2 regions of the Halomonas citrativorans genome follow, and region 2 is predicted to be linked to the other one. Evidence: predicted binding sites of a transcription regulator. Region 2 holds the regulator's gene; the other holds the start of a gene.
The links. The regulator sigma-54, encoded in region 2, starts transcription at its own class of promoters, with help from an activator protein. The targets are predictions, from matches to a motif close to TGGCACNNNNNTTGCTNT.
Positions count from the first base shown of each region.

Region 1: glnA (glutamate--ammonia ligase) is a predicted target of sigma-54. The motif match lies at 2,826-2,843, and genes of this name have one in related genera.

Region 1 covers NZ_JABUYX010000003.1:134,656-139,084, forward strand. Annotated here, with positions in the region: gene glnL (nitrogen regulation protein NR(II)) at 1-915, opposite strand, end outside; gene glnA (glutamate--ammonia ligase) at 1,186-2,592, opposite strand; gene INT20_RS05700 (acyltransferase family protein) at 3,081-4,109, opposite strand; gene INT20_RS05705 (alpha/beta hydrolase) at 4,275-4,429, shown strand, end outside.
Region 2 covers NZ_JABUYX010000001.1:189,891-194,319, forward strand. Annotated here, with positions in the region: gene rapZ (RNase adapter RapZ) at 1-277, opposite strand, end outside; gene INT20_RS00790 (PTS sugar transporter subunit IIA) at 345-815, opposite strand; gene hpf (ribosome hibernation-promoting factor, HPF/YfiA family) at 820-1,128, opposite strand; gene INT20_RS00800 (RNA polymerase factor sigma-54) at 1,227-2,639, opposite strand; gene lptB (LPS export ABC transporter ATP-binding protein) at 2,763-3,512, opposite strand; gene lptA (lipopolysaccharide transport periplasmic protein LptA) at 3,522-4,013, opposite strand; gene lptC (LPS export ABC transporter periplasmic protein LptC) at 4,022-4,429, opposite strand, start outside.

The sequences.
Region 1 (4,429 bases), on a different contig from region 2:
AGCACGCCCTGACACCATCGGGTAGAAGAGCGTTTCTTTAAGCCCTTCCGGGATGCCAGGGCCGTTGTCGACCACACCCACCTCGCTCACTAACCGGTGGCGCTCAGCCCCCAGGGTAAACTGACGCCGTGCGCGGGTGCGCAGCATCAATTCGGGCACAGGGGTCTCGGCATCGCTCATGGCCTGCACGGCGTTTCTGGCCACGTTAAGCACGGCCTGGATCATCTGCGCCTCATCCCCGGAAAGGTCCGGCAGGCTAGGGTCGTAATCGCGGTGGATGGTGATATTCGGATGTTCAGCCACCAGCAGCGTTCTTACCCGCTCCAGCACTTTGTGGATGTTCACCGGCGCGTGCTTAACAATGCGATTCGGGCCAAGCATCGAATCCACCAGATCACGCAAGCGGTCAACCTCCTCCACGATGATATGGGTAAACTCACGCAATTCAGGCTTATCCAGGTCACGCTCTAATAGCTGAGCCGCCCCGCGGATGCCGCCCAGCGGATTTTTCACTTCATGGGCCAAGCCTCGGGCTAGCACTTTGATGGTTTCCTGGCGCGTGGTTAGCGCTTCCTCGCGGGAAATTTGCATCAAGCGGTCACGAGGTTCTACTTCCAGCAGAAGCTCGTCTGCCGACAGGGGCGTCACGGTGTAATCCACCGTCAGCGCTTCACCGTTAACCGGGGTAATGCGCGCCTCGCGCTGGGTGTAGGGATGAAAGGCATCCCGCGCCTTGGCCAACACCTGGTCAATACTTTCATCACCGCCCAGCAGGGTATCCTGGCTGCTCCCCTGCACACGGCTAAAGCTTACTGCCAACAGCGCTTCGGCGGCAGGGTTCATCCAGCGTACGCGGAGCTCACCGTCCAGCAGCAGCACTGCCATGGAGAGATGTTCTAGTAAACGCTGATACATGAAGTGTCCTGAATGTCGCTGATAAAAACGTTCAATACGCAAGAGAAACTGCAAAAAGCACGCCAGGTTGGCCCCTTTCATCAGCATGCACGCCTTATGGGCGCCAAGCCTTGATTCAACGAGCGTTAAGCGCGCAACCTGCCATGGTGCGATCCACCACATGCACTATTTTAGTGCATGGAGTACCGTTAAGGCGCACCCTCTCACTGGTTAAGTGCAATAAAAAACCCCGCCGAAGCGGGGTTTTAGGGCTATCGCGTCAAAACGCGATTAGCAGCTGTAGTACATATCAAATTCGATAGGGTGCGTGGTCATGCGAATACGCTCTACTTCTTCCATCTTGAGTTCGATATAGGCATCAATCATATCGTCGGTGAACACGCCACCTTCGGTCAGGAACGCACGGTCAGCGTCGAGCGCTTCCAGAGCCTGGTCCAGGCTGTTGGCAACGGTCGGTACCAACTTGCCTTCTTCTGGCGGCAGGTCGTACAGGTTCTTGTCCATGGCATCGCCAGGATGAATCTTGTTCTTGATGCCGTCGATACCTGCCATTAGCAGGGCAGCAAACGACAGGTACGGGTTAGCGGTCGGGTCAGGGAAGCGGGTTTCAACGCGCTTGCCTTTGGGGCTGACCGTATAGGGAATCCGGATAGAGGCGGAACGGTTACGGGCGCTGTAAGCCAGCATAACCGGCGCTTCAAACCCCGGCACCAAACGCTTGTACGAGTTGGTAGAGGCGTTGGTGAAGGCGTTCAGAGCGCGTGCGTGCTTGATCACACCGCCGATGTAATACAGCGCCATTTCCGACAGGCCTGCGTATTCATCACCGGCAAACTGGTTCTGACCATCTTTCCAGAACGACTGGTGAATATGCATACCAGAACCGTTGTCGCCAACCAGCGGCTTGGGCATGAAGGTCGCGGTTTTGCCGTACGCGTGGGCCACGTTGTGGATCACGTACTTCATTTCCTGAACTTCGTCCGCCTTCTTCACCAGCGTATTGAATTTAACGCCGATCTCGTTCTGCCCCGCATTCGCCACTTCGTGGTGGTGAACTTCAACGGTCTGACCAATCGCTTCCAGGGTGTTACACATAGCGCCACGGATATCGTGGAAGCTGTCGACCGGAGGAACCGGGAAGTAACCGCCTTTAACGCGCGGACGGTGCCCCAGGTTGCCGCCCTCTACCTGATTACTGGTCGCCCAGGCGCCCTCGTCGGAAGAAATCTTGTACATGGAACCCTGAATATCAGACTTCCAATGTACTTCGTCAAAAATAAAGAACTCAGGCTCCGGACCGAAGAAAGCAGTATCGCCCAGGCCGGTGGACTCCAGGTACGCCTCAGCGCGCTTAGCAATAGAACGCGGGTCACGATCATAGCCCTGCATCGTGGCTGGCTCAATGATATCGCAACGCAAAATCAGAGTAGCGTCTTCGGTGAAGGGGTCGAGGAAAGCAGTGCCATCTTCCGGGCGCAGGATCATGTCGGATTCGTTAATGCCTTTCCAGCCCTCGATTGAGGAGCCATCGAACATTTGACCATTTTCGAAGAACTCTTCGTCTACATCGCGGGCAGGCACGGTAACGTGCTGCTCTTTACCACGAGTATCGGTGAAACGCAGGTCCACCCACTTAACATCATGTTCTTCAATTAGCGCGAGAGTCTTGGCTGACATTGTGCCTCCGATATGGGCGTGGCTTAAAGCATGTAACAGTAAGCTATCGATAAAAGTGTTATTAGACAAACCCCGTCATTCAATAAAGTACGTGCCTGACAGGCCTATCCTTTTTGTTCGCTTAACATTTGCCTGAAATTGAATCACACATCGCCTAGTGATCGTTTCAAACCGGCTATTGTTGTAGCACGCCGAGAGGCATCTGCCTACGGTGGCTAGCCGCTGACAAGTATAATGCAGAGAACATGCCAACCCTGCACCAAAATGACCGGAACAATTACTAACTTGTTGTTTTAATGAATAAAAAATCTGCGCCTACTTGCCTCTCTATGACGCATAAATATTTCCCGAGGCTTTTAAACACACACGGAGCTGTTTTTTTGACCCAAAATAGATCAAACATAAGCATAAACGCACCTAATTGGTGCATGGAAAGATAGTAGAGCGCCCCTCTCGGCTTCCAACCCACCGCACGGCGCGTCAACGCCCTATACTTTTAGCCGCTTGCCAAACATCATGGCCCCGGCTTTTGTGGTGTTCGCCATTTTACTGAGCAGGATAGAGCCCGTGGCACCCATTACTATCAGCAGCAGCACGTAAACCGTTATAGGCAACGCCAACGGCATCACCAACACATCGGTAATGGCAAAAAACATGGGGTGCGCCAGGTAAATACCAAACGAATACTGGTTGATATAGCGCACCCAGCGAGGCGCTGTGATGTCTTTTAAATAACGCATCGCTACAAGCGTTGAGAGCATGAACAGCGGTATCACCCACACTTCCTTGGATGAGAACTGCAGCCACCCCGCCACGCTGGCCGCGACCAGCAGACAAACCAACACGACCAACCACAAAGGCCACGACAGGTACTGCATCCATAAAGGCCGCAGCGGTGCCTGGACTCCACTATCAAAGGGGTAGTAACGCACCAGCACCAGGGCCAGAAAGAACAGATATATCCAGCCCAGAGGAGCCACCCAGAGCAGATACCCCGGCAGCGCCACACCCAACCAATACGCCACTCCCCAGTACGCCATACTCACCCAACAGCTCACCCACAGCCACGGCACCGGGTTAAAGCGCCACAGCTGCCAGCGGGTAAACAGCCAATAAGCGATATAAAACTGCATGGCGATAATCAAAAAATAACCGTGCCACCCGGCGAAAACAAAGTACGCCAGCGCATTAGCGACAAAGCCTACCGGCTCCCCTGCCACGTATAGCCGAACCCACTCGGCCGTCGAGTAGATAAAGCCATATACCAGATAAGGCAGCATGACGTACTTTACCCGTTGGGCCAAAAAGCCAGGCGGCACCGCCTTGTCATAGCGCATGGCAAACACAAACACTGAAATGAACAAAAAGATCGGCGTGCCCAATACCAGCGGCAGGCGCATTAGGTCGGTGGCCAGGTTATCCACACGCTGATTAACGTGGTCCAGCAAATGAAATAAAAACACGGCCACGCAGCCGTATGCACGCAACCAGTAAATTTCCTCTATCCTTTTATGCATACCTGCTCCGTGTATGCCTGACATTCGCCTGCGCTGAACAGTGTCGGCGGGTACGGTGTACGACGCTATAACCCTGCGATAATTCCCGGAGGCTGTTTGTCATTCCTCTCATTTTCACGTGTATTTCACGGGTTGTTACGTTCCTTGTTGACCAGCCTGACAGCCCTGGCGGGCCTATGGAGCCTGTTTAACACCGCCGTTGCTGGCGAGGTGCACTACGCCACCTTTGACTCGCCCACGCTGGGCCACGCCTACCCTTACACCGTGTATCTACCCGACCATTATGACGCCAATGCCGCCGAGCCTTACCCAGTGGTTTA
Region 2 (4,429 bases):
GTGAATCGGTGGTTAGATAGATAACCTGACAATCTATAGGCCGCGCGCGCAGCTCTTCAAGCAGTGCGGGAAGGCGCTCAAGCGCCGCTGGCAGGTTGCGGGCATCAATACTGACCGCTAGATGCGTGCGCTCACCCTCGTCACGGAGTTCGTCAACCAAAGAACCAAGCAACATGGCGGGGAGATTATCAATGGCGTAATAGCCAATATCTTCCAGCGCTTGTAATGCGATTGATTTGCCAGAGCCAGAGCGGCCGCTAATAATCACCAGTTGCATAGTGGCTCTCTCTGATTGAACGTATAAAAGGGATAACGCATGAAAATGTGTTAGTCGTTATGGGCGATTATGGAGCGGCCTGTTCGCGAATCTTGCCCATTAGCAGGTCAAGCAAATCGTGCTGGCTGCTGGTTTTGCGTAATGCCTGGCGTGTGCTCGCATCATTCATGATGGTGGCCACTTGGCCCAAAAGCGACAAATGCGTGTCGTCAGCCTCTTCGGGAACCAGCAGCACAAAGACGAGGTCGACCGGGTCGCCATCAATAGCATCAAAATCAATAGGTTCTGATAATTTTAAAAAACCCGCAATAGGCGTAACGCAATGTGGGCTGCGCGCATGGGGGATGGCGACGCCGTTACCGATCCCCGTGCTGCCAAGACGTTCCCGGCCGATCAGTCGGCTGAAAACTTCCTGGCTATCCAGACTGGGTGTATTTTGAGCGATAAAGGTGCTGAAAAACTCCAGCACCCGCTTTTTGCTGCCCCCGGGCACGTCGTAAAGTACGCGCTCCGGGGGGAGGATGGTTTCCAACGTCATTGAATTAACGCACGCCAGCGCCTTGGGCGCGAGCTTGTGCTTTTTCCTTGTGCTTAACGAGTTGACGATCAATTTTGTCTGCTAAGGCGTCAATAGCGGCATACATATCGACATCTTCGGCGTCGGCATGTAAGTCGGCGCCTGCCGCATGAAGGGTGCACGCGGCATGTTGGCGCTCCTTCTCAATAGATAAGGTGACTTGTACCGTGGTGATGTGGTCGTAATGACGTTCGATGCGTTCAAGTTTTTCATTAACGTAGTCACGCAAGGCGTCAGTCAGTTCTACATGATGACCCGTGATATTTACTTGCATTGACGTGCTCCTTATCCATCGGACTGAATTTCGATTGTAACCCTTTTTACGGTGTTGCAAAGCCCCTGTCGCGAGTTTTGCCATTTCTCTTGTAACGACTAACGCAAACGACGACGTTCACTTGATGAGGGAATGCCCAGCGACTCACGATATTTCGCCACCGTACGGCGTGCCACTGTGATGCCGCCATCTCCCAGTAATGTCACCAAACGACTGTCCGAAAGAGGTTTGCCGGGAGGCTCATCTTGAATCAACTTTTTAAGCCGGGCGCGAATCGCGGTGCTTGAGTGGCTGTCTGCGCCATCCTGCCCGCTAATTTGGCTTGAGAAAAAGTACTTGAGTTCGAATACGCCCCGTGGGGTATGGATATATTTTTGTGTGGTGACCCGAGAAATGGTTGATTCGTGCATCTCAACCGCCTCGGCAATATCGGCAAGAATCAACGGCTTCATCGCTTCTTCACCGTGCTCTAAAAAACCGATTTGGCGAGTGATAATCTCGCGCCCTACGCGTAGAAGCGTGTCGTTGCGGCTGGACAGGCTTTTGATTAGCCAGCGCGCTTCTTGCAAGTGCTCTTTTAAAAACTGGTTATCCTGACTCTTGTCTGCACGCTTGATTAAGCTGGCGTAGTCGGGCTGGATACGCAGCCGGGGCAGGGCTTCAGGGTTAAGCTCCAGGTGCCAGCCTTCATGGTCATGACGTACGACCAGGTCGGGCGTGATATAGCTATCGTCGGTGACGCCATAAGCGCTGCCTGGGCGTGGGTCCAGGCTTCGGATCAGACCGATCACATCGTCTAGCTGCTCATCGTCCAGGCTTAGGCGGCGCTTTAATAGGCGCATGTCATTTTTGCCCAGCGCTTCAAGAAACTGACGAACCAATCGGCGCGCGGGAACCAGTAGGGGCGTGTCGTCGGGGAGCGTTGCTAGCTGAAGCATCAAACATTCGCGCAAGTCACGGGCGAAGACGCCCGTTGGCTCGAACTGCTGTAAACGCATCAGAATGGTCTCCATCTCTCGCTGGCTGAGACCTTCGATGCTCTGAGCACGTAACCCATCGCGGATATCGTTGAGCGGCTGCGTCAGGTAGCCATTGGCGTCCAGTGCATCAATCAGGCTTTCGGCGATTAGCTGCTCACGAGCCGTAAAGTCGGTCATCGCCAGCTGCCAAAGGAGATGTCCATGCAGGCTTTGTCCCGCGGCCTGGCGTTCAAAATCGGGGCCTTCGCTGCTGCCAGAGCTACCCATGTCCTGGTAAGTATCAGACCAGTCGCTATCGACAGACAGTTCCTCGGGAATGCTTTCTGACCACTCCTCGTCAGGTGTTTCGACGGTCGCCTGCTCGCCGAACTCGTCTTCCTGCTCCAGCATTGGGTTGGCATCCAGTGCCTGCTGAATTTCCTGACGTAGATCCAATGTCGATAGCTGTAGCAGTGCAATCGCTTGCTGCAGCTGAGGTGTCATGGTCAGCTGCGTACCGATACGCAATTGGAGAGAAGCTTTCATGACCATCTGAGAACCACTCGTTAATCGGAAAGCTTCACCCTAGTGCGAGTCATGTTGTTGTGCAAGTGCAATAAGCATGCCACTGATAAAATTTTTACTGCAGATCACTGTTTAGCGGTGAAATTAAATTCATAAGCGAAAATCAGCACCCAGGTAAACTTCCCTCACTTTTTGGTTATCAAGGATAGTCTGAGGGCTGCCGCCAGCAATAATGTGGCCGTCACCGACAATATAGGCGATATCGCAAATATCCAGTGTTTCTCGGACGTTATGATCAGTAATTAGCACGCCAATGTGGCGCTGTTTTAAGGCGCGAATAATGCTCTTGATTTCACCAACCGAGATGGGATCGACACCTGCAAATGGCTCGTCCAGCAAGATAAACGCGGGCTCTGTGGCCAAGGAACGGGCAATTTCGACGCGTCGCCGCTCGCCGCCGGAAAGGCTCATGCCCAGGTTGTCACGGATGTGGGTAATATGAAAGTCGTCAAGCAGGGCCTCAAGCCGCTGCTCTCGTCCTGCCCTGTCCAGATCTTTGCGGGTTTCCAGAATCGCCATAATATTATCCGCAACCGATAGCTTGCGAAAAATAGACGCTTCCTGGGGTAGATAGCCAATGCCGGCCATCGCGCGTTCGTGCATGGGAACGCGGGTTAAGTCTTGCTCGTCGATACGCACCGTACCCGCATCAGACTTCACCAGACCCACAATCATATAAAACGATGTGGTTTTACCCGCGCCGTTAGGGCCGAGCAGGCCTACCACGCTGCCTTGAGCAATCTCCAGGCTAATGTCTTTAACCACGCGGCGGCGCTTATAGCTTTTTGCCAAGTGATTGGCGTAAAGAGTTTTTATGGGCGGTGCTTCCGCAATAGACATGGTTGACTCCTATTGCGCTGGCTGAAGCGTCATACGAATACGCTGCGGCTCGCTACCGTTTACATCGGAGCGTGCCTGCACCACTTCGCGGTCAATGAAGTACTCCAGGCGGCCACCGGTAAACTGATCACCCGCTTGGGTCAGTTCGGCCTGGTCAATAAGCTCTACACGCCGCTCTGCTACGTGATAAACCACGCGGCGTGCCCATCCTTCCATCGGCGCGTCCTGATCATCGAGTTGATTGCGTAGATAGGCGCGCTCTCCGGTGGCAATAGCGCGAGAAAGCTCACCCGCGTCGTTACGGATAATTTCAACGCGATCACCACGTAGCTGCATACTGCCTTGGCGAATATTGACATCGCCTGAATAAACGGCAGTGCCTGCACGCTGATCAAGGTCTAGCTGGTCGGCTTCTACTTCAATGGGGGCTTGGCTTGTCTGGGCCGCTGCCGATAGCGGCACCGCAAGGGCGAAAAGCGCGGTGCGAATAAAAGCGTTCATAGCGACTCCTAAGGATTTTGTGTTGCGGGGGGGTGATGGCCGCGGACGTTATCGGTTAGTCGGACCTGGCTATCATCAAGCCAAACATCCATACGTGATGCGCTCATTCGTTGAGGTGGCTGCTGAAACACGGCGGGCGCCTCACTCCAGACATGACGCGCTACCCCATCATAATGTAATAACTCAGTATCAAGCTGCCAGCCTTCTGTAGGCGCCAGAAGCCGTGCATCACCAGACAGTGTTAGCGCTTGGGTGGCCGTGTTCAGAACGCCTTCGTTGGCGTGAGCGAGCCACTCTCGGTTATCACTATCAAACAGCGTCGCTTCGGGTTGAGTGACTTCGGCCAGGGTGCTTTGTGGTATGTAAACCAATAAAGGCGCGGCCAGCGACTGCTGGATATGCCCTGTTTCACCAAA